Regions from separate parts of the Shewanella sp. NKUCC05_KAH genome, predicted to be linked through region 3. Evidence: predicted binding sites of a transcription regulator. Region 3 holds the regulator's gene; each other region holds the start of a gene.
The links. The regulator sigma-54, encoded in region 3, starts transcription at its own class of promoters, with help from an activator protein. The targets are predictions, from matches to a motif close to GTTGGCACGNNNNTNGNNT.

Region 1 (7,520 bases), on a different contig from region 3:
AAGGGTACGGGAGTTCGCTTGGAAGTTACGCTGCGCCGAAATTAAATCGACCAGTTCAGTCGTCAAATCGATGTTCGATTGCTCTAACGCCGATGAACTGATGCTACCAAAAGTTCCACTATTTGCCTCACCCGCTAACGCTGGACCTGAAGCTAAACTAGCTTTCCACGACGTATTACCCACTTGCGTTAAACCTTGTTCGTTAGCAAAACGAACTAAAGCAACCCGTGCTAAAGGCACGGTTGAACCATTAGAATAACTCGCGGTCACTAAACCATCTTCGCCGATTTCAACGTTAGTTAAGCGACCTACAGTCGTACCATCTTGCGTCAACTCAGTTGCACCAAAAGGAGCAGCATATTGCGTTGGGGCATTAAACTTCACAGTCAACTCTTGAGTACCATCGGCACCTGGCCCTAAAACACCCGCACCACTGACGCCCAAAGCCTCAGTCTTGACTATAGCAGGATCACTACCAGTGTAGACACCAACAGAATTAAACTTGAGGACAGAGCCTTTCCAACCACCAGCAGTTTGAGCTGTGCCCGTTGCATCAGGTGTACCATCGCCAGTGGTATCTGTTTGATAAGTACCAGCAGGACCGGCTAGATCGACTTGTTTTCCATCAACAGCATAGTAAGCTACCCAATTGTTCTCACCATTGTACGAACCATCTTTGGGCTTAACAAAATAAGTGGTCATAATATGTGGCTCACCGAGTGAGTCATAAATTGTCATTGATGTAACGTTATTGTAGGTTTTTGCATCTAGAGGATCGAATGCCGCGGGGTCGAGTGCACTTTCCTTAGCATTTAAGTTCATTTGTAAAGTAACATTCTCAGTCTTTACAGGGCTACCTGCAGTGTCTGGTATTTGTACCGGCTTAGCCGTCGTTAAACTCACTGATGTTGAGTTCCCATCTTTATCCACTGGGAAAGTTTGCAAATAATTACCAGCAGAATCAACCATGTAATTATTTTTATCGACCTTAAATGCTCCAGCACGGGTAAACGAGTGGTCTAATGTACCCAGTTCAGAGGCAGTAACGAAAAAGCCGCCACCTTTAATCGCCATATCAAGGGAGTTATTCGTCAACTGTAAGCTACCTTGATGGAATTGCTGTGCCACTTGACTCGTAGCAACACCACCACCGACAGCAGTTTTAGCATTTGAAAAAATAGAATTAGCGTAAACATCCGCAAATTCAGCACGGGACTCTTTAAAGCCAATGGTGTTCGCATTAGCAATGTTATTCGCCGTAGTGTTTAAATCTTTCTGCGCGGCAGAAATGCCACTCAATGCAATGTTAAACGACATAATTCACCTCTACACTTGACTCAATTCATTTATGAGCGACTTACGCCCAATTCGGATACTGCAAAAATTCTTTTAGGCAAACTTAGGTTTCAGACACAGCTAACACATCGGTTAACTTGATGCCCATACCGCCTCTCAAGTTAAGAATCGCGCCAGTACTGGCCGTACCGAGAGAAACGCTGGTCACATGAGCATAGGTCGAGACTGGCAATTCTTGGGATTTCCCATCCACTAAACCACTCGCCTTGATCGTATAGTTACCTGCGGTTACAGGGTTTCCGTCTTTATCGAGGCCATCCCAGTTAACATCGACATTGCCCCCCTTACTGCCATCAACTTTAAAGGTGGTCACAACTTGGCCTTTCTCATCCTCAACACGTACAGTAACTTCAGGAATTTTAGCTGGCGTGCTAATCACACCTTTTATTGTTGGGCTTTCAGCTGAAATGTTACCTGTATCAGTTGGGATCAACACCTTGCGACCAACAAGTCCTGATGCCTGTAATGCTTGGCTTGATGTCATAACACCGTTTAAATTAACGATTTCCTTATTCAACTTAGTAATACCATCAACCGTCGAGAATGATGCCATCTGCGCAATCATTTGGTCGTTGTCGACGGGCTTAAAGGGATCTTGCATCGATAACTGTTGGCTTAATAACGAGAAAAAGTCATCTTGAGTTAACTGCTGGCTTTTTGCTTCCGGTACTATTGACTCTTTTGGCAAACGTATGCCATCAAGAAACGGATTACCCGTTGAGCTGGTTGATGAATTCGTCGTAACGGCATTTGGCTGACTCTTATTTTGAGCCGTCTGCGCCGACGCTTGGTTAATTTGATTAATGAGGCTCACAGCTTACCTCCTAAGTAACACATGTTATTTACCCATCCCAAGTGTTTGTTGCAGCATAGACTTAGCTGCTTCAGCGACTTGAACATTCATTTGATATGAGCGCGAAGCAGAAATCATATCTGCCATTTCTTCCATGACATTAACATTCGGTTTATAAATAAAGCCGTCCGCATCCGCCATAGGATGATCGGGCGAGTATTCTTTCAGTAGTGGTTTATCACTTTCTACAATGCCTTTTACTGCAACGCCTTGAGAAGCTTGTTGCTGACTTTGGGCTTTAGCCATTTCGGCTTCAAAAATGGGATGACGGGAACGATAGGTCTTATCTACACTACTCGAGACGGAATCCGCGTTGGCTATGTTGCTCGCGGTGGTGTTTAGCCTGACCGATTGAGCAGACATTCCCGAGCCAGCAACATCAAATATGCTAAATAAACTCATGATTAATCCCCTCTCAACGCTTTCTTCATGCCACTAAACTTACTGTCTAAAAAACCTAGCGACATTTGATATTCAAGTGCATTTTGCATGAATGCCGATTGTTCCTGTTGGATATCAACAGTATTACCATCACCGGTATCGGGTTGATTTGGCACACGGAACTTAACAAATTGCCCAGTCAACTCCGCAAGCCCAAAATGCTTATCTGGCTCTTGCATTTCAAGACTATTTCGCTGCTGCTGTTGGCCTCGAGCGGCTTGCATTGCCGCAGAAAAATCAACATCGCGGGCTTTGTAATGTGGCGTATCTGCGTTAGCGATATTGCTTGAAATGACTTCAGCCCGCTGCGCTCTAATACCGAGAGTGTATTGATGCACACCCAGTGCATTATCAAAATTGATCGCCATAAAATTGCCTCCTCGTGTTCTCACGAAAATAAAGCAATTCATGTGCCAACATCAGGAAAATTTTGAGAATAACAATAAGGATGAGCAAGTGATGGGTAAAAAATTACCGACAATTGTCGGTAATTTTCTTTAGAGCGGCTGAGTTAAGTCTTTTTCTGGTAATAAATGCCAGGGTTACAACGAACCATATCAAACTCGTCCGTTAAACCAGCGATAGATTCTGATGCACCGAGAAATAAAATCCCTTTGGGATTGAGAGCGGCAGCGAATTGCCGCAAAATTTTTGCCTTTGCCTCTGGTGCAAAATAAATCAGCACATTGCGGCAAAAGATAATGTCGAACTTGCCAAGCAGACTATAACTCTCAAGCAAATTATGCGCTCTAAAGTTCACCAACCGCTTCACATTATCCTTTAACTTCATATTGCCTGAAGGTAATGCATCAAAAAACTGACGCTTACGTTCTTCAGATAAACCACGCGCTAATGCCAAACTATCGTACTCGGCATTTTTGCAGCGTTCTAACATGGAAGGAGATAGATCCGTTGCTTGAATCGAAGCACTACCAGCCAAGGCACCAGGCTTCTTCTGTTGATACTCAAGAATAGTCATAGCCAATGAGTACGGCTCTTGGCCTGACGAGCAAGCCGCAGACCAAATTTTGAGCGGACGCCCCAGACGACTGTATTCAGGTAGTAGGACATTATTCAACAACTCAAATGGATAACGATCACGGAACCAAAGGGTTTCATTGGTCGTCATAGCATCGATCACTTCAGCTCTGAGCGCACGCTCAGTAGGCTTCATCGAATGCTTAACCACATCAGATAAGGATGGCAGGTTATATTTGCCCATCAAAGGAGCAAGACGACTGCGCACAAGATATTGCTTATTTTCACCCAGTACGATGCCGCTGTGTTGCTCTAAGAACAACCTAAATTGATTATATTCAGCCTCAGCGAGTGATTTATTTGGCACATTCACATCCTAAATCCTATAGCAAGCACCAAAATCAGTGCGAAACCATCATGTTATAAAGTCGAGATTATAGCGTAAAGCGTATCTAGGTACTAACCTACAGCAATTACAAACTTAAATGCTTATTCACAGCAGCGGCCAGTTCGTCAGGATTAAACTTAGCGATAAAGTCATTGGCCCCCACTTTTTGAACCATTGCCTGATTGAATACACCACTTAACGAAGTATGCAGTACCACTTTAATATGCTTAAGCTTAGGATCATCTCGGATTTCAGCTGTCAGGGTGTAGCCATCCATTTCAGGCATCTCAATATCAGAGATGATGAGGGGTATCTCATCGGCCACATTATCCATCTCTTTGGCGATCTCTTTAAGCTTGTCTAATGCTTCGCGACCATCTTTTGCGGTATCAATTTGTAAATTCAATGACTCGAGTGAACGAATAATTTGTTTACGCGCCACGGCAGAATCATCAATAACCATAATATGGTAATGCTGAGTTCTGTCGAGGGTCAGTTTTTCATTGGCTTCTTCACTGATAGCCGTTTTAACCGGTGAAATCTCATCTAAGATTTTTTCCACATCGAGAATTTCAACTAATTCACCTTCAATTTCAGTCACCGCTGTCAGATAGGAATAACGGCCAGCACCTTGCGGCGGAGGCATAATCGCTTCCCAATTCATGTTGATGATCCGCTCAACAGAACTGACCAAGAAGCCTTGAACACTACGGTTATATTCAGAAATAATGATGAAACAGTTTTCAGTGCTCGCTAAAGGTTTTCCCCCTGTTGCCGCACTCAAATCAATCACTGAAATGGTTGTTCCACGAATATGAGCAACACCCTTCACATAAGGATTAAGTTTAGGCAAAGTGGTCAGTGGTGGACACTGCAGTACTTCTTTCACCTTAAACACGTTAATCCCAAACCGTTGACGACCGTTTAATTTAAAAAGCAGCAATTCTAAACGGTTTTGTCCAACGAGCTGGGTTCGTTTGTTGACTGAATCAAGAATACTCGACATAACTCTGCCTTGTTGTTCTGTTTATGTTCGGCCCTATAACTCAGTTGAGTATAGGCATATTAATTGCTTACGTCTTATCTATCGATAAACATAGTCGAAACTGAGTCAATCTTCTGACAGTGATGCAAATTATTATTACAGTGGTCAGCTTCGAACTTAATAAAAGTATAGGTGCATTCTGGCGTTACAAGCTAGTCTCTTCATTATGAAAGTAAATTTAGTCTGTTTTTTTAGTCTTTTCACCCTCTTCATGCCCGCTTTTGCGAGTGCAGAGCCTATTGTCCCCACCGTATCGGCAATCTCAGAATTAGCTAAAGCGCTTATTTCAGAAAAAATATCTGTTCCAGAAAATGCCAAAGTAAATATTTCGCCACAGATGGTTGACGCAAGAATGCTGCCGTCACAATGTTCGTCTCCAATGAAAGTTGAACTGGCTAGCGATAGGGAAATTAGCCGTAATAACACCTTAAAAGTCAGCTGTGATACGCAAGACTTAGCTTACCCTTGGCAAATCTATATCTCGGTTCGGGTGGATATCTTATTCCCCGTTGTTGTCTCAACCGAAATCTTAGCACCAGGCGAACTCATCTCTCCTAGTCAAGTAGAAGTCCGTTACATTGAACAAAATAGCTTGAGAGGTGCCGAATTCGATGACCCGAGTAAATTGGCTGGCGTGCGAGTAAAACGACGAGTAGCAAAAGATAATCCCATATTAAGCAACAACTTATGCTTCGTTTGTAAAAATGATTCGGTATCTATCTACGTTCGTTCTGGCTCATTCGAGCTCAAAACAGTGGGCGAAGCCCTACAAGATGGCAATAAAGGTGATCGGATCAGAGTCAAAAATAGCAGTTCAAACAAAGAACTAGATGCTATAGTCACAGGCATTGGCGAAGTTGAAGTAAGAATGTAAAATAATCTAAAGCTTTTTTGTAAGCTGCCGATACCCCAGTTAAGAAATCCCGTACACACGACGCTGGAGCCTAAAATGGCAATTGATATTAGCAAACTCAACACTGCAACGACTGCGCAAGTTCGTTCAGGCGCAACGAAAACGAGCAGCGATCAATCTGCTCAAGTTGCTACAAAATCGACAACACCACAGAGAAGCGATTCAGTGGTCATTACGGCCCAGGCACAACAACTTCAAGGAGCTCAGACTAAAATGGCTAGCCTTCCTGAAGTTGATCAAAAGAAAGTAGCCGAAATCAAACAAGCTATTGCCGAAGGTCGCTATAAAATTGACCCTGAAAAGTTGGCTGCCAATATTGCAAGTTTTGAAGCCGAACTTAATGACTTAAATAAAGAGTAACTATGACTGAAATAGCTAAACTGGTAGATCTACAACACGCCCATTTGGCTGTTCTTAAGCAAATCATACTCAAGGAAAAAGGCGCTTTGGTTGACCAAAACGCCGATTTACTGCTTTCCCTTGCTAACGAAAAATCGCAATGTCTGAAAGAACTAAAGACTAATGATGATATTCTAGCAAAACACAGTGATAAATCGCTACTCACTCAGCAAGTCGAACTCGTACATAAAATGGCCGAGATCAAAGACGCATTGACTGAATGCAAAGAATTAAACGAACAAAATGCCAGTTTAATTGAGATGAATTTAGCGAGTTTAAATCGCTTTGCTCAAGCTTTACAAGCCAGCAGAAACGCCTCCAGCCTCACCTATAACGATAAAGGCAAGACCTCGACTATCTCAAGTTTAGGCAATGATTTAAAGGCCTAACAAGCGCATCACTCCCACTTAGCATTCCCTTTTCTAAGCTCTGATTAGATATTAATGTCTTGTACAAAAAGAAAAGCCGCGTAAATACGCGGCTCAATACATGCTGTTGAACATACTCTCAAAAACGCTAGAAATACGTCACTTCCTTCACTCGTTGTGGACGGCTCTGTTGTTGATAAAGCGCCCAAACCTGTGAAAAATCAAGTTCTAACTCAGTGACATAATGCTCGCCTGCTGGATAACTCTTAACGACTCGTGCGCCGCGGATCACGCCAGAAACTGACGCTTTGACATTATCGTCCGTCAACATCCAATCACTGACACTGCTGTTTGCCGTTATTTTCTGCCCATAAACTTGTTCCGCTAATTCACGATAAGCCACAATTTTTGATGCCTGCATAGCCATCAACACTCTTTGTGATTGCTCTTTAGCCGGTTGAGTCGCTAAGGGCGCATATCCTATAGCCGTTAACTTAGGAAAACTCGGCGGCGGCACATCTTCCCATTGCACATATCTATCTTTAGCAGCGCAGCCAGTTAGCATTAGCGCCACAATAACTAAAAGGTAGCGTTTCATTTTCCATCTCCTAAAACACGCACTTCATTCATACCTGGACTCGCCTGACGATATAAGATGCCATTTTGTGACACAATTTGCTCCGAAGGTTGCATGTAGTTTGCCAACTCTTTTTGAGTCACAAAAGTTTGAGATGCCGATACCACGCGATTGTTACTAATGTTCACAATCCGAGTATTGA
Region 2 (7,520 bases), on a different contig from region 3:
CAGGAGAGCAATTAATGGAGCAGGGTGCCAGTATTGCCGTGGTACGGGCGGCGTTGAACGTCATGGGACACCAATTAGACGTGGATTTCTATCCGTGGAGCCGCGCTGTCAAACTTACGACTATGCCGAACTCTGACTACATAGGCTATTTTCCTGAATACTATGTAGAGACTGAAAAGTTTATCTTTTCAAAACCGATTGGCGAAAGCCCATTGGGGCTGGTGGAGCAAAAGTCCCATCCAGTAAGTTGGAATTATATTGAAGATCTTAATCGCTATACCTTAGGTGTGGTGAAAGATTATGTGAATACTCAGGCCTTAGATCGCATGATCGTTTCCGGTGTACAGCGGACTGAAGCTGTGACTTCGGATGAGCATAATGTTAAAAAAGTTGCCGCAGGTCGGATTGATGCCGCGGTGATTGATGTCAACGTTCTGCACTATTTACTCAAGCAAAAGCCCTTACAGCCGCTGGCGACAAAGTTGCAAATCAATCGGCAAATTCTGGCGAATAAGCAGCTCTATATCGCGTTTCGTAATACAGAAGAGGGACGGCGTTGGCGAGATATTGTTGACCAAGGTTTAGCGCAGGTTGACGTAGAAACCATCATTGGAGAGCTACTTTATCGTGAAGACTAATGTAGGGTTTTAGGATAGTTTATTCTTTGTTTTACTCGCTATTTTTCCGCTTATTTCCCCGTAAAGTCACTTCTGATATGCAGTTTGTCATCATTTTGTCTTTGTTCACTATTAGTATCACTTTAACGGCATGAGTTGTTCTCTCATTTTATTGATTAAGGTGACATGAAGAAACTTCCTTTTGAGCTTCCATTTGAGTTAGATACGCTGCAGCAACTCATTGATACTCATCATCTTAAGTTAGATTATCAGATCCTTGCCGACATTCCATTCCGCCAAGAGCATTTCCCCCTTTACAGTGTTGAGTTAGGTGGTACAGATACGCCTTGTCCGACAGTGCTCTTTGTGGGTGGCGTGCATGGGGTTGAACGTATTGGATCTCAAGTTATTTTGGCATTGTTAAACAGTTTATTGCAGCGGCTTGTTTGGGATAAACACCTACAACAGATGCTAACGGGCCTGCGGTTAGCTTTTGTACCTGTAGTGAATCCTGTTGGGTTATTCATGGGAACGCGGGGCAATGGTAATCAAGTAGATTTGATGCGTAACGCTCCAATAGAATCCCGTGAAAAAGTGTCCTTTATGGTGGGAGGACAGCGTATATCGTCACGGCTGCCCTGGTATCGCGGTATTGGGGGAATGGAGCTGGAAACTGCGGGCTTAGTTGCCTATGTACAACAACTGTTGAGTCGCAGCACAAGTTTGATTTCGCTCGATGCCCACTCGGGATTTGGTTTGAGTGATCATATCTGGTTCCCCTACGCCCATACCCGTACCGCCTTCGAAAATGCCAATTATATTTTTCATCTAAAACAATTGTTTGAACAGAGTTATCCCCATCACGGCCATTATCGACTCGCGCCGCAGAGCCAGTTTTATCGCACTCATGGTGATATTTGGGATTATCTCTATCGCCAGCACCAAGTGGCTGATCCTTCTGCTCAGGTGCCATTTTTACCTTTGACATTAGAGATGGGATCTTGGGCATGGATAAAGAAGAATCCTAGACAAATATTTAATTTTGCTGGCTTTTTTAATCCACAAAAAACACATCGTCACCACAGGATTTTACGCAGGCATACAGTACTCATGCAATTTATGATGGAAGCGGCCTATGCCCAATCGTTAGAGCAGTTAACACCTGAACGTTTGACTGAGCTGACAGAGCGTGCGCGGCATTATTGGTATCGGGAGTCTCAGTCATGACCACTTGGGTGTTATTAAGGGGATTAATGCGTGATCAGCGCCATTGGAATGGTTTCGATCAGCGTCTGCGACAAAAGGGATTGCGAGTGCTGACACCGGATCTTCCGGGCAATGGGACGCTATCCCACGAATTAAGTCCGCTTAAGATTGCTGATTATGCCTATGCCGTGTGGCAGCAATTGGATGAGCAGGTACAGGAAGGGGAGACTATTTATCTCCTCGGCTTGTCTATGGGCGGTATGTTGGCGTTGGAAATGGCATGCCAGCGACCTTGGCAGATAAGACATGCCTTTGTATTAAACAGCAGTGCGGCGAATTTATCGTATTGGTATCAAAGATTTAATCCGCTGAATGCATTGAAGGCTTTTTTCATGCGGGCTCGGGGTAACGCTTTACATCCAATCGAGTCGACTATAGTGCGTTTAACCAGTTTTCGTCATCGGCGAGACCGAGATTTAATTGTCAAGTGGAGTGAGTTTCGCCGCGATACCACACCAAGTAGACGCAATGTAGGGCGACAACTTTGGGCGGCTTTTCAATACCAATGTCCATTGACAGTGGAAGTACCGATAACTGTGCTCTGCGGTGACCGTGATGCGCTGGTGAGTATGGCATCGAGTAAGGCGCTAGCACGGCATTTTTACACCGATTTGATTGTACTCGCGTATTGCGGTCACGATGCAGCTATAGATGCACCCGCAAAACTGGCGCATTATCTGTTGGACATTGTGGGGGCGACTAAGCCGCAAGTGCAGTTTTCTGTGGATAGTGAGCCTGCCAATACTCAATATGATTGCAACGATTTATTGGAGGAAGAAATAGCCTTAAACGAAGCGATATTTACTGTATGGGATGACAAAGCGCTATCCACTCTTGAAACCAAATAATCGAGAGTGAATAGCGCAGTTAACGCATTGTCTTATTAAGCTTTAGCCACTACGGTTTGGCCTATCGGTGTGAGGCTGAGTAAAGCCAACTTAAGATGCTGTATCCCAAAGGGAATACCGATAATCGTCACAAAACAAGCTAAGGCGTGGACCAAATGCCCTATGGCTAACCAGATCCCAAACAGTAAGAACCAAATGATATTTCCTACCATGCCTAATGCACCTGTGCCCAAGTCTTCACGTCCAGTTAAGTGGCGACGGTTCATTTGTTCTTGGCCGAAGGGCCAAAAGGTCATTTCGCCGATAACAAAACAGGCGCGGCCGAAGGGAATACCAATGATACTGATAAAACACAGGATACCTGCGAGCCACCAAGCGAGTCCCATCACAAATCCGCCGAGTACAAACCAAGCTATGTTGAATATTAAGCGTAATACAGCCATTGAAAGCTCCTTATGTTTACCCTGTTAGCCTTTATCGTTAGCTTCGATAAATTGAATATATGTCAATGTCTAAGCGATAACTATGCCAACTATTTAAATTGTTCATAATCAATTGGTTAATTATATGTATTCGAGATTCATGTGTCATTTTCACTAGTTTTTCGCCAAATTGATAATTTCTTAAGGGCGTAACAGGAAGGGCGGAGTTACACTAGCCTTCCCTTAACTGGTTTAAAAACCAGAGAATTTAATCGTTTGAGTAGCTTGATGTTTGCAAATTCCCCTGTCGATACATTTGCCTTTGCTGGCAGAGACATATTCCTAAAACGTGATGATTTACTGCATCCGGCGTTTAGTGGCAATAAAGCTCGCAAATTCGGCTATTTTTTAGATCATGAGTTTGCAGGCATCAGCAAGGTGATAGGTCACGGCTCGCCATTGGCTAACTCACTGTATTCATTGTCAACATTAGCGAAGATGAAAGGCTGGCAATGTGATTTTTATGTAGATCATATTGCCAGTCAAGTGGTTAAACATCCTACGGGCAATTACGCTGCCGCTTTAGCGAATGGCGCTAATATTATCGATTTAAGTGTGTTAATAGCACAAAAGCAGGCGTGCACTCAGTCGCAATCTGAACCTCACGTTTTATCAAATCTTAAGGCTAGTCCTGAGCCTACTGCGCAAGTGGGCGATGTGCGACTGAGTTGCCCTGATTATATAGAGGCTCAAGTACTCGTGAATGAGCCGACGGCGCTTTTTATTCCAGAGGGGGGGCGCTGTGCTTACGCCGAATACGGGATAAATAGATTGGCGCAAGAGATAGTACAGTTTGCGAAGGCGAATGGATTGGTTGATTTAACGGTATTTTTACCTTCGGGGACGGGAACGACAGCGTTATTTTTAAATCAGTATTTTATCCGTCAGCAAACGGCTATTCGCGTCGTGACTTGCGCCGTGGTGGGGGGCGATGATTATTTGCGCTTGCAATTTTCGTTGCTTAATACCAATACCAGTGAGCATCCACAGATTGTTAATGTCGGCAAGAAATATCATTTTGGTAAACTTTATCCGGAATTTTATGCCATGTGGCAGCGGGTCTGCGCCTCAGGCGTGCAGTTTGAAGTACTCTACGATCCCTTAGGTTTTATTGTGCTTGAAGATTATTTACAACGTAGTGAACCAGGTCCTGTGATGTATATCCACCAAGGTGGCTTACTCGGGAACGAGACCATGTTGCCACGTTATCAGCGTAAATTTGGGCAAAGTGGCTCATCCTGTGCCTCTGATCATTGACTTAGTGACGCTAAGACATAATATGTTTGAAGCTGTGTAATGCTAAGTTAAGCTGATGATTTGGAACGATGAGAAATATCAATGACTGAAGCGGAATATCTCGCCAATTACGATCCTAAGGTTTTTAAGGCTCAGCTACTGACAGTGGATGCCGTATTGTTTACCTATCACGATCAGCAACTTAAAGTACTCTTAGTACAACGCTCAAATCATCCATTTTTAGGTTTATGGGGATTACCTGGAGGGTTTATCGATGAAAATTGCGACCAATCCCTTGAGCAAACTGTATTACGTAAACTGCATGAGAAAACCGCGGTAGTGCCACCTTATATTGAGCAGCTATGCACTGTGGGTAATCGTGGTCGCGATGTAAGAGGCTGGTCTGTGACTGTGTGTTATACCGCCTTGATGAGTTATCAAGCTTGCCAAATCCAGATTGATTCAGTGAGTGATGTTAAGTGGTGGCCATTAGCAGATGTGTTGCAGATGCCCTTGGCGTTTGATCATCTGCAGTTAATTGAGCAAGCGCGGGAACGCTTAACACAAAAAGCCTTATATTCTTTAGTGCCAGGATTTGCACTGTCTGAACCTTTTACCTTGCCAGAACTGCAGCATGTTCATGAGGTTTTGCTGGGCAAGCCTATCCAAGGTAAATCTTTTCGTCGGCGGGTTGAACAGGCCGATTTATTGATCGATACGGGATTAAAGCGCACCGAACGTGGTCGTCCTGCTAATTTATACCGCTTGAAACCCAATACCGCATCGTATCGCTTCTTAAGAAATTTAGAATGTTGATCACAGTGAATGTGGATTTAGGCCAGATATTCGCCTTGCTCAATATGAGTTACGGCGACTGGTTATGCCTTATTCATGGTGACTTTGAATCAGTAAAGACTGTTTAATTACTGATTTTGTCCTAATGTCTCCGGTTCTTATATTACTCGATACCCATATTGTAGCTTCTTAGTTGTCGCGCCCATTTATAGTGTCTAAAGGACACTATATGTCATTTAAGCATAACATTTTAGGTTGCTCCGTCTGAAATAGTCTAAAAATCAACTTTACACAATAATGTCTTTAAGACACTATTGTTCATGTAGACAACAAGGGCGCCGTCAATTTCGGCAATCTTGCCACAGACAGGAGGTTACTATGTCTCAACGTATTCAAGCGTCTCAACGTATTCAAACGTCTCAACGTATTCAAACGTCTCAAGATGCTTCTCACGCTCAATGTTCGCAAGCCGATTTTTATCGGTTACCCGCAGCTAGCGATGAGACTCACTACCGCTTATTTCAATTTGGTGCGGGGGAGAATCATGTTCAAATACTTGTTCCTCCTGCTAAACGAGTAACGATCTTTTTCAGTTATCGGGGCGATCATTCCATCATGCAGCTCTTGTTGTTAACTGATGCATTACGTCGCAGTGGTGCCGAGCAAATTAATTTGCTACTGCCTTATATGCCGGGCGCTCGCCAAGATAGGGTGTGTAATGCCGGTGAGGCCTTGTCGGTAAAAGTCTATGCTAGCCTGATTAATCAGCAGCAATATGCTTCGGTCACTGTATTTGACCCTCACAGCGATGTCACCGCCGCATTGTTAGACCGAGTTCAGGTTATAGACAATCACAGCTTTGTCGCCGCTATCACTGCCCAATTATCGGATGAGCTAGTGTTAGTCTCGCCCGATGCGGGGGCGAATAAAAAAGTATTCGGCTTAGCTAAAGCGTTACAGGGAATGCCGGTGATCAGGGCCGATAAACATCGTGATGTGGTCAATGGCCATATTATCGCTACCGAAGTGTTCTGTGATGACTTATCGGGTAAAACCTGCTTAATCGTTGACGACATTTGCGCGGGTGGCAGAACCTTTATTGAACTTGCCATCAAATTAAAGCAAAAGGGAGCCCAAAGCGTTATTTTGATCGTGTCACATTATGAAGATAAGGCCAGCGAGTTGGTACTGCGAGAGTCGGGCATAGACAGATTATTTTGTACCGATAGTTTAGGTGTCCCCACACATATTTCGAGCGAGTTCTGTCATTGCCATGCTGTTTTGAGTTATATGAATCATTAAGGAAAATATTATGTACTTGAATCCTGTTACCGCCATTGATGGCTACAAAGTCGACCATCGTCGTCAATATCCCAATAATACTCAGGTGATTTTTAGTAACCTGACCGCCCGTAAATCCCGTCGTGGTTACACTGACCAAATGGTGTTTTTTGGCTTGCAATATTTTATCAAGCATTTCTTGATTGACAGTTGGAACCGTGATTTCTTTCAACAACCCAAAGTTCAGGTCATTCGTCAATTCTCCCGCCGTATCAATAACTATCTCGGGCCAAATAATGTGGGTACTCAGCATATTGAGGAGTTGCATGATTTAGGCTATTTACCAATTAAAATTATGGCATTACCTGAAGGCTCTGTGTATCCATTAAAAGTGCCTTGCTTGATTTTGTACAATACTGATGAGCGATTCTTTTGGTTGACCAATTATCTCGAAACCATCCTTTCTGCTAATGTGTGGGGTATGTGTACCAGTGCTACTACCGCGCTGCAATACCGCAAAATATTTGAGACTTACGCGCTAGAAACCGATGGTGACATCGCTTTTGTTGATTGGCAGGGGCACGATTTTAGTTTCCGTGGCATGTATGGTGCAGAGGCCGCTGTAATGAGCGGCGCCGCACATTTACTCAGTTTTACTGGGACTGATACCATACCCGCCATTGATTTTCTTGAGCAATATTACCTTGCCGATAGTGATAAAGAACTTGTCGGTGGCAGTGTGCCCGCAACGGAGCACAGTGTCATGTGCGCGGGTGGCATGGAGAATGAATTAGAGACGTTCCGCCGTTTGATTGAAGATATTTACCCAACGGGCATTGTCAGCATTGTTTCAGATTCTTGGGATTTTTGGCAGGTGATGACAGAATTCACCTTAGCGTTAAAAGACCGCATTCTTGCCCGCGATGGCAAAGTGGTGTTTAGGCCTGATACGGGTTGCCCTGTGAAAATCATTTGTGGCGATCCACAAGCACCAA
Region 3 (7,520 bases):
ATATCAAAAACAACCAGATCATCTTCTTTGGTCCAGTTGAAGTTACCCAAGGCTCAATAAAAATCCAAGCAAATGAACTGCGTGCATTTTCCGCTGAAGGTGAAAATAGCAAAACTTTGGTCGCCACAGGCAACCCTGCTACGTATAGCCAGATATTAGACGATGGCCGTCCTGCATCGGCTAGCGCGAAAGAAATTCGTTACGATATGGCAAGCCGCACCTTAACTCTGAAAGGTATGGCGTCATTAGATCAAGCGGGTAGCCAAGTTACAGGCAATTTAATCCGCTATAACATGATTCAACAGAAATTGATGGCCGAGAGTACTGGCAGTGGTGACGATCGCGTGATCACTATTATTCAGCCAGAAAACTATCAAGATGATGCCAAATCAGATGCTCCAGCGGATAAACCTGTAAAAAAGCAGGACTCTAAATGACCCAAATCACCTTAAGAGCACAAAATCTGGCGAAAAGTTACAAGAGTCGCCAAGTGGTTAAAGACGTCAGTCTGACGGTAAAAACCGGTCAAGTCGTTGGCCTACTCGGTCCAAACGGTGCAGGTAAAACCACGACCTTTTACATGGTTGTCGGGCTAGTGAAGAGCGATAAGGGACATATCTTTATCGACGATGATGATTTAACCGCAGATCCTATGCATCTGCGTGCCCGCAAAGGCATAGGTTACTTACCGCAGGAAGCCAGTATCTTTCGTAAGCTAACTGTTCATGACAACATCATGGCCGTACTGCAAACTCGTAAAGAACTTAAAAACGAAGAACGAGAAGAAGAACTAGAACATCTGCTCGAAGAGTTTCATATCACCCACATCCGTGACAGCCAAGGCATGTCATTGTCGGGTGGCGAACGTCGTCGCGTCGAAATTGCGCGAGCTTTAGCCGCTAATCCTAAGTTCATTTTGCTCGATGAACCGTTTGCAGGCGTCGATCCTATTTCGGTTATCGACATCAAGAAGATTATCGAACAACTCAAAAGTCGCGGCCTTGGCGTACTGATCACAGACCATAATGTCCGCGAGACATTAGATGTATGTGAACATGCTTATATTGTGAGTCACGGAAACCTGATTGCCGAAGGAACTCCAGCAGAGATCTTAGACAATCAGCAAGTTAGGGCTGTGTACTTAGGTGAACAATTCAGGCTATAGTTAATCGAGCGAAGCCAATGGAGGCAATTTATACCGCCATTGGGCTTCACTCAAGATAATAATAAGCGACCTCATCCAACAATAATAACGTAGGGATCAGCGGTAACATGAAAGCGTCACTCCAGCTCAAACTGGGTCAACAGTTAACCATGACGCCACAACTACAACAGGCTATACGTCTGTTGCAACTGTCGTCATTAGAACTGCAGCAAGAGATCCAGCAAGCATTAGATTCTAATCCCCTTCTCGAGCTGGAAGAGGATCAATTCGACGCCACTAAAACCCCTGTAAACCAAACGCTATCCGATACGGATTTCAGTGAATCTAGCACTCTGCCACCAGAAAAAGACAGCTCCACCATAGACACGGCAGAGTCGCTAACCAAAGAATCCATGCCCGATGAGCTCCCCATGGACACCACATGGGATGAAGTGTTTACCGCCTCCCCAAACTCAGGCCCCGGCGGCAGTCGTGAAGACGATATGCCCTTCCAAGGCGAGACCAGTGAAGGTTTGTACGAACACTTAGAATGGCAAAAAAACCTCACGCCGTTTTCTGAAACCGATTTAGCCATTGCCACCGCCATTATTGATGCAATCGACGATCAGGGCTATCTCACCCAAAGCACTGAAGAAATTCTCGAAGCCATGGGCAATCCTGAAGTTGAGCTTGACGAAGTCGAAGCCGTACTCAAGCGCATTCAGCATTTTGATCCCATAGGCGTTGCCGCCCGCGATTTAAGTGAATGCCTGCTGATCCAACTGTCGCATTTCGCCGCTGATACTCCCAACCTAGAAAACGCCCGTATGCTGATCAAAGATCATTTAGATCTGATCGCCGCCCGTGATTTTAGGTTGTTGATGCGTAAGACTAAATTAAAAGAAGATGAATTAAGGGATGGTATAGCACTCATCCAAACCCTCAATCCTCGCCCAGGTTTGTTGATCACGCCCAATAATGACGAATACGTTATCCCAGATGTGTCTGTGTCGAAGAAAAATGGCCGCTGGGTCGTTGAGCTTAATCCTGACTGCATGCCCAAAATCAATGTAAATCAACATTATGCTTCTATGGCACGCAGCACAAAAAACCAAGCCGATAGCCAATTTATTCGCGGCCATCTGCAAGAGGCTAAATGGTTTATTAAGAGTCTAGAAAGCCGTAACGACACTTTGCTTAAAGTTGCTAATTGCATAGTGCAATATCAGCAAGGTTTCTTTGAGTATGGTGAAGAAGCCATGAAGCCTATGGTGCTTAACGATATTGCTGAAGCGGTAGAAATGCATGAGTCCACCATCTCACGGGTCACAACTCAAAAATACATGCATACCCCTAAGGGACTTTTTGAACTAAAATACTTCTTCTCTAGCCACGTCGGGACTGACGATGGTGGTGAGTGCTCATCCACAGCAATCAGAGCCTTTATAAAGAAACTGGTGGCAGCGGAAAACCAGAAAAAACCATTAAGCGATAGTAAGATGGCTCAACTTCTGGCAGAACAAGGGATCAACGTAGCCCGCAGAACCATTGCGAAGTACCGAGAGGCTATGCTTATTCCACCTTCTAATCAGCGTAAAAGTTTATAACCTACAGTGGATATCGGAGGACGTTTCTATGCAAATAAACCTAAGTGGGCACCATATCGAAATTACCGAATCGTTACGTGCATATGTAGAAGAAAAGTTTTCAAAACTTGAACGCCATTTCGAACAGATCAATAATGTGCACGTTGTGCTCAATGTTGAGAAAATGCAACAGATTGCCGAAGCGAGAATAAACCTCATAGGTGGTGAAGTTTTTGCTACTTCAGAGCATGCTGACATGTATGCCGCTATAGACGCCCTGATTGACAAGCTTGACCGTCAGGTTATTAAACACAAAGAGAAGTTAACAAAACACTAATAATGGAACTTTGTACCATACTGCGGCCGGAGTGCACTACCTGCGCCACTCCGGGCAGCAAGAAAAAGGTACTGGAACTCATCAGCGACTTAGTCGCTGCCCAGTACCCGACCCTCTCATCTCAAGAGATATTCGAAAGCCTAGTGGCGCGCGAAAAGATGGGGAGCACAGGTATAGGTAACGGCATCGCCATTCCACATGGTCGACTAGCCGATATAGATCAGCCCATTGCCATACTCATTAAGTGTGAAGAGCCGATAGCATTTGATGCTATCGATAAGCAACCTGTTGATATTTTATTTGCACTACTGGTGCCTGCAGACCAATGTCAGCAGCACTTAAGTACCTTGTCTTGCATGGCCGAAAAGCTGAGCGACAAGCAAATATTAAAGCAATTACGCAAGACGCATGATGAAACGGAACTCTATCAGGTAATCACTGGATGAAACTGGTCATAGTGTCGGGCCGCTCAGGCTCAGGCAAATCTGTCGCCCTTAGGGTACTCGAAGATCTCGGCTATTATTGTGTCGATAACCTTCCCTTGCCATTGATTGGCAGTTTGCTTGAGCAACTCAAAGGCAGTAACGATCTCGTCGCCATCAGTGTCGACGTGCGTAACATGCCTGAGCAGGATAAGGTCTTAGTAAAACAACTCGCTAGCCTACCTCCAGATACTGAGTTAACGAGCTTCTTCCTTAACTCCAGCGATAAAATTCTGCTCAAGCGTTACAGCGAAACCCGCCGTTTGCATCCTTTGTCGAAGAGCCGAGTCTCTTTGCAAGAAGCGATAAAGCTGGAGGGGAAACTGCTCGAGCCTATGTCAAAACTGGTCGATCACTACATAGATACGTCGAATTTGAATATCTATGATTTAAGCGACCAAGTCCGACAAATTCTCCTTGGTAGTGTCGATAAAGAACTCGTGATCAACTTCGAGTCCTTTGGCTTTAAGCACGGAATGCCCACCGAAGCCGACTTTATGTTCGATGTACGCTTTCTACCTAATCCCCACTGGGAGCTGGCGCTGCGGCCATTGACTGGTTTAGATGAACCCGTAGCTGAGTTCTTAAATCGCCAACCACTGGTCAATAAGTTCATCTGGCAAATCGAAAATTTACTGGAGACTTGGCTGCCGCACCTTGAGCGTAACAATCGCAGTTATTTAACTGTGGCCATTGGCTGCACAGGTGGACAGCACAGATCGGTTTACGTCGCAGAGCAATTGGCCAAACGCTTTAGTAACGGTAAACATAAAGTGTATGCCCGTCATCGAGAGCTCAACAATGCCAAAGCTTGAACGTCAGATAACTATCTGTAATAAGCTCGGTTTACATGCCCGTGCCGCCACTAAGTTGGTGGTACTGGCTTCCGAGTTTGATGCGACCATCACCTTAATCCAAGGCGATAAACAAGCATCGGCCGCCAGTGTGCTTGGCTTGCTGATGCTTGAAACTGGTATGGGTAAAACCATTAAGCTGATCGCCGAAGGCCCAGATGCAGAGCCGGCTCTCGATGCCATTTGTGCCTTAATCGACGCTAAGTTTGACGAAGCCTGTTAGTTTCACTTCACACTAAGCACTTCATCGTTAGTTTCACTTCATGTCTAGTTTAAAAAACTTGTCATTCAGACATGGCAAAACATTTGTCGCTCGACGATACAAGCTACTGGCGATTACACTAGCGGTCATTGCGCTGGCCTTACCTTAGCCGCCTTAATCTGTGTCATCGACTGACGCTTAGTCACCGCTAAATCCTAGCCTAACACCAAGATCTCAAACCAATTTGCCGCACAATGGAGGACAAATGCCCGTAGATAATGCAGAAAACGATCACACCGGACATAGTCTTGACCAGTTAAACCAAGCGCTTAGCAGCGGCATGTTTGTACACGTGCGTAATATGCTGCAAAAAATGGCCGCCTCAGATATCGCGCTGATCTTAGAATCATCACCGCCAAATGCCAGACAAGTACTGTGGCAGCTCATCGATCAGGAACAAATAGGCGACATACTCGATGAGTTGAGTGAAGAACTCAAAGACCCACTGATCCGCAGCATGAGCCCTGAGCGAGTCGCGAAAGCGACAGCAAGCATGGACACCGACGATCTCGCCTATATTCTGCGAAGTCTTCCCGACGCCGTTTACAAACAAGTGTTGCAGTCGATGACGGAGCAAAATCGCCTGAGGGTAGAACAAGCCCTATCTTATCCAGATGAGACCGCCGGCAGCTTGATGAATACAGATACAGTCACCTTAAGACCCGATGTGAATATCGATGTGGTGCTGCGCTATCTTCGGCAAAGGGGCAACCTACCCGACACCACAGATACCTTATATGTGGTCGACAAACAGGACAAAGTCCTTGGCGGGGTTAGGCTGGCAGATCTGCTGACTTGCGCGCCAAGCACCACAATTCGCAATATCATGGATCCCAATATTCAAAGTATTCCGGTGAGCATGTCCGACAGCGAAGTCGCGCAGAAATTCGAACGCAATGACTGGGTATCGGCACCTGTCGTCGACTGTGATGGTAAGCTGCTCGGACGTATCACAATCGATGACGTAGTCGATGTTATCCGCGAAGATGCTGAACATTCCATGATGGGTATGGCGGGGATGGACGGAGATGAAGATACTTTTGGTCCTGTGCTAAAAAGTACCCTACGTCGCTCGCTCTGGCTCACTATAAACTTATTCGCCGCCCTGCTTGCCTCGTCGGTCAGCAATATGTTTGAAGGCACTATTGAGCAATTTGCCACTATCGCCATCCTAATGACGATTGTCCCTAGCATGGGCGGTGTTGCCGGTAATCAGACCTTAGCGCTCGTGATCCGCGGTATTGCTTTAGGCCATATCGGCCAAAGCAACGCTCGCTGGCTTATCGGTAAAGAGCTATCGATTGGTTTTCTCAATGGTTTGATGTGGTCGATTTTAGTCTTTGTCGCCGTGTGGCTATGGAAGGATGATATGGCACTGGCGGGCTTAATTGGTAGCGCTATGCTGATCAATATGACAGTAGCTGGGCTTGCAGGTGCGAGTATTCCATTGATTTTAAAACGACTTAAAATCGATCCTGCTCTCGCTGGCGGTATGGTGCTCACCACAGTCACTGACGTGGTTGGCCTGTTCGCCTTCCTCGGGTTAGCGACGCTCTACCTGATGAACTAACGCTTTAACAGTTTGAGCTAATAACAAAAACGGCACCTCAAAGGTGCCGTTTTTTATCCCGCTGGAAAACTAAAGAAGGCTATTTTGCCGGAGGTTGAAAACCATAACTGCTCAGAATCGCTTGGCCTTTTGTCGATAGAATAAACTCAGCTAACGGCGTAGCGGCAGTATTAGCGCCTTGTAAAACCAGTAAACCATAGTCGGCACCCACGGCGAGCTCCTGCGGTAAGTAGATGATTTGTAAACTCGGCACCTCTTTTTTAGCCAGCACAGCATTAGTGCAATAGGTTAAAAAGATATCCGCTTGCTTGTTTTCCATCACCCAGCCATAGGGGTTGCGATCTTTAGGCGGTTTAACGCTCTCAGGGCCGCCCGTCAGTTGTAATGCCTTGGTCTCTAACGCGGCTTTCGCATTGGGTTTTACCGCTTCGGCCTTAGCAAAAACGGCCCAGGCATAATCACCCGCTGGGTCGGCTTTCGGGGTTGAGGTACCGACTTTAACCTTAGGATCTAACAAGGTATCGAGTAACGTCGCACTCATCACCTGAACTGTGTCTTGAGCAATGGCGCAGAGTTGATTACGGGCAAACATTTGCACCGCTTCGCCCTGACCCGAATCCACTAATGCCTGTGGATGTTTCATATTCGCCGAGGCAAAGATATCGACTTTCTCGCCCTCTTGAATGCGTTTTAACAATAAACCTGAGGGTGCATATTGCGCTACAACACTCATTTGCGACTGTGCTTGATAAGCAGCAATAATATCACTCATCGCAGCCTTTAAACTGCCTGCGGCGCGCAGTTCTATCGGCGCGACTCCTGTGGTCAGTTCGGCTTTCATCGGCACTCCTTGTACAGCGGTCACCATGATGACAGGACTTAAACTCAAGGCTACTAACACATTTTTGCTTATCATAGTCATATTCTCCTTTAGGCACTAAAAGTCATTCTTGTGACTTATTCCCATACAGAACGTGAAATCGATAAAGGGATCAAGCTGAAGTCATCCCAAGGTAATTAGCAGTGATATGTTTGTGGTGCAGGTCACTCAAGGTGCGCTTCATAAAGGACAAATTGTCTAATTGAAGCACGGCAAGCTAATCACTCAATTAGCCCACCACTGAAAACAAAAAAGTCGCCCCTGGCGACTTTTTCAGCGAGAACTTTGTGCTTAGACCAGACTATTTACCCGTTGGTATTAGTACGATCTCAACGCGGCGGTTTTGTGCTCGGCCATTTGCATTGGCATTTGATGCAATAGGACTCGCTTCACCCATACCTTTTG

Region 1: the regulator sigma-54 is predicted to act here: its motif matches at 5,073-5,091, upstream of flgA (flagellar basal body P-ring formation chaperone FlgA).
Region 2: the regulator sigma-54 is predicted to act here: its motif matches at 3,246-3,264, upstream of KO533_RS18770 (YccF domain-containing protein).

Annotation. Positions count from the first base shown of each region.
Region 1 is NZ_JAHKQZ010000005.1:150,974-158,493, forward strand. Features, by position in the region: gene flgE (flagellar hook protein FlgE) at 1-1,317, opposite strand, end outside; gene flgD (flagellar hook assembly protein FlgD) at 1,400-2,170, opposite strand; gene flgC (flagellar basal body rod protein FlgC) at 2,195-2,611, opposite strand; gene flgB (flagellar basal body rod protein FlgB) at 2,614-3,018, opposite strand; gene KO533_RS06905 (protein-glutamate O-methyltransferase CheR) at 3,162-4,001, opposite strand; gene KO533_RS06910 (chemotaxis protein CheV) at 4,102-5,022, opposite strand; gene flgA (flagellar basal body P-ring formation chaperone FlgA) at 5,228-5,935, shown strand; gene flgM (flagellar biosynthesis anti-sigma factor FlgM) at 6,011-6,334, shown strand; gene KO533_RS06925 (flagellar protein FlgN) at 6,337-6,762, shown strand; gene KO533_RS06930 (LPP20 family lipoprotein) at 6,890-7,339, opposite strand; gene KO533_RS06935 (FlgO family outer membrane protein) at 7,336-7,520, opposite strand, start outside.
Region 2 is NZ_JAHKQZ010000023.1:56,161-63,680, forward strand. Features, by position in the region: gene KO533_RS18755 (transporter substrate-binding domain-containing protein) at 1-638, shown strand, start outside; gene KO533_RS18760 (M14 family metallopeptidase) at 804-1,844, shown strand; gene KO533_RS18765 (alpha/beta hydrolase) at 1,841-2,731, shown strand; gene KO533_RS18770 (YccF domain-containing protein) at 2,767-3,174, opposite strand; gene KO533_RS18775 (pyridoxal-phosphate dependent enzyme) at 3,442-4,470, shown strand; gene KO533_RS18780 (NUDIX domain-containing protein) at 4,552-5,265, shown strand; gene prs (ribose-phosphate diphosphokinase) at 5,623-6,546, shown strand; gene KO533_RS18790 (nicotinate phosphoribosyltransferase) at 6,557-7,520, shown strand, end outside.
Region 3 is NZ_JAHKQZ010000030.1:8,705-16,224, reverse strand. Features, by position in the region: gene lptA (lipopolysaccharide transport periplasmic protein LptA) at 1-437, shown strand, start outside; gene lptB (LPS export ABC transporter ATP-binding protein) at 434-1,165, shown strand; gene KO533_RS20845 (RNA polymerase factor sigma-54) at 1,273-2,751, shown strand; gene hpf (ribosome hibernation promoting factor) at 2,780-3,067, shown strand; gene ptsN (PTS IIA-like nitrogen regulatory protein PtsN) at 3,070-3,513, shown strand; gene rapZ (RNase adapter RapZ) at 3,510-4,364, shown strand; gene KO533_RS20825 (HPr family phosphocarrier protein) at 4,351-4,626, shown strand; gene mgtE (magnesium transporter) at 4,871-6,235, shown strand; gene KO533_RS20815 (molybdate ABC transporter substrate-binding protein) at 6,315-7,151, opposite strand; gene KO533_RS20810 (OmpA family protein) at 7,417-7,520, opposite strand, start outside.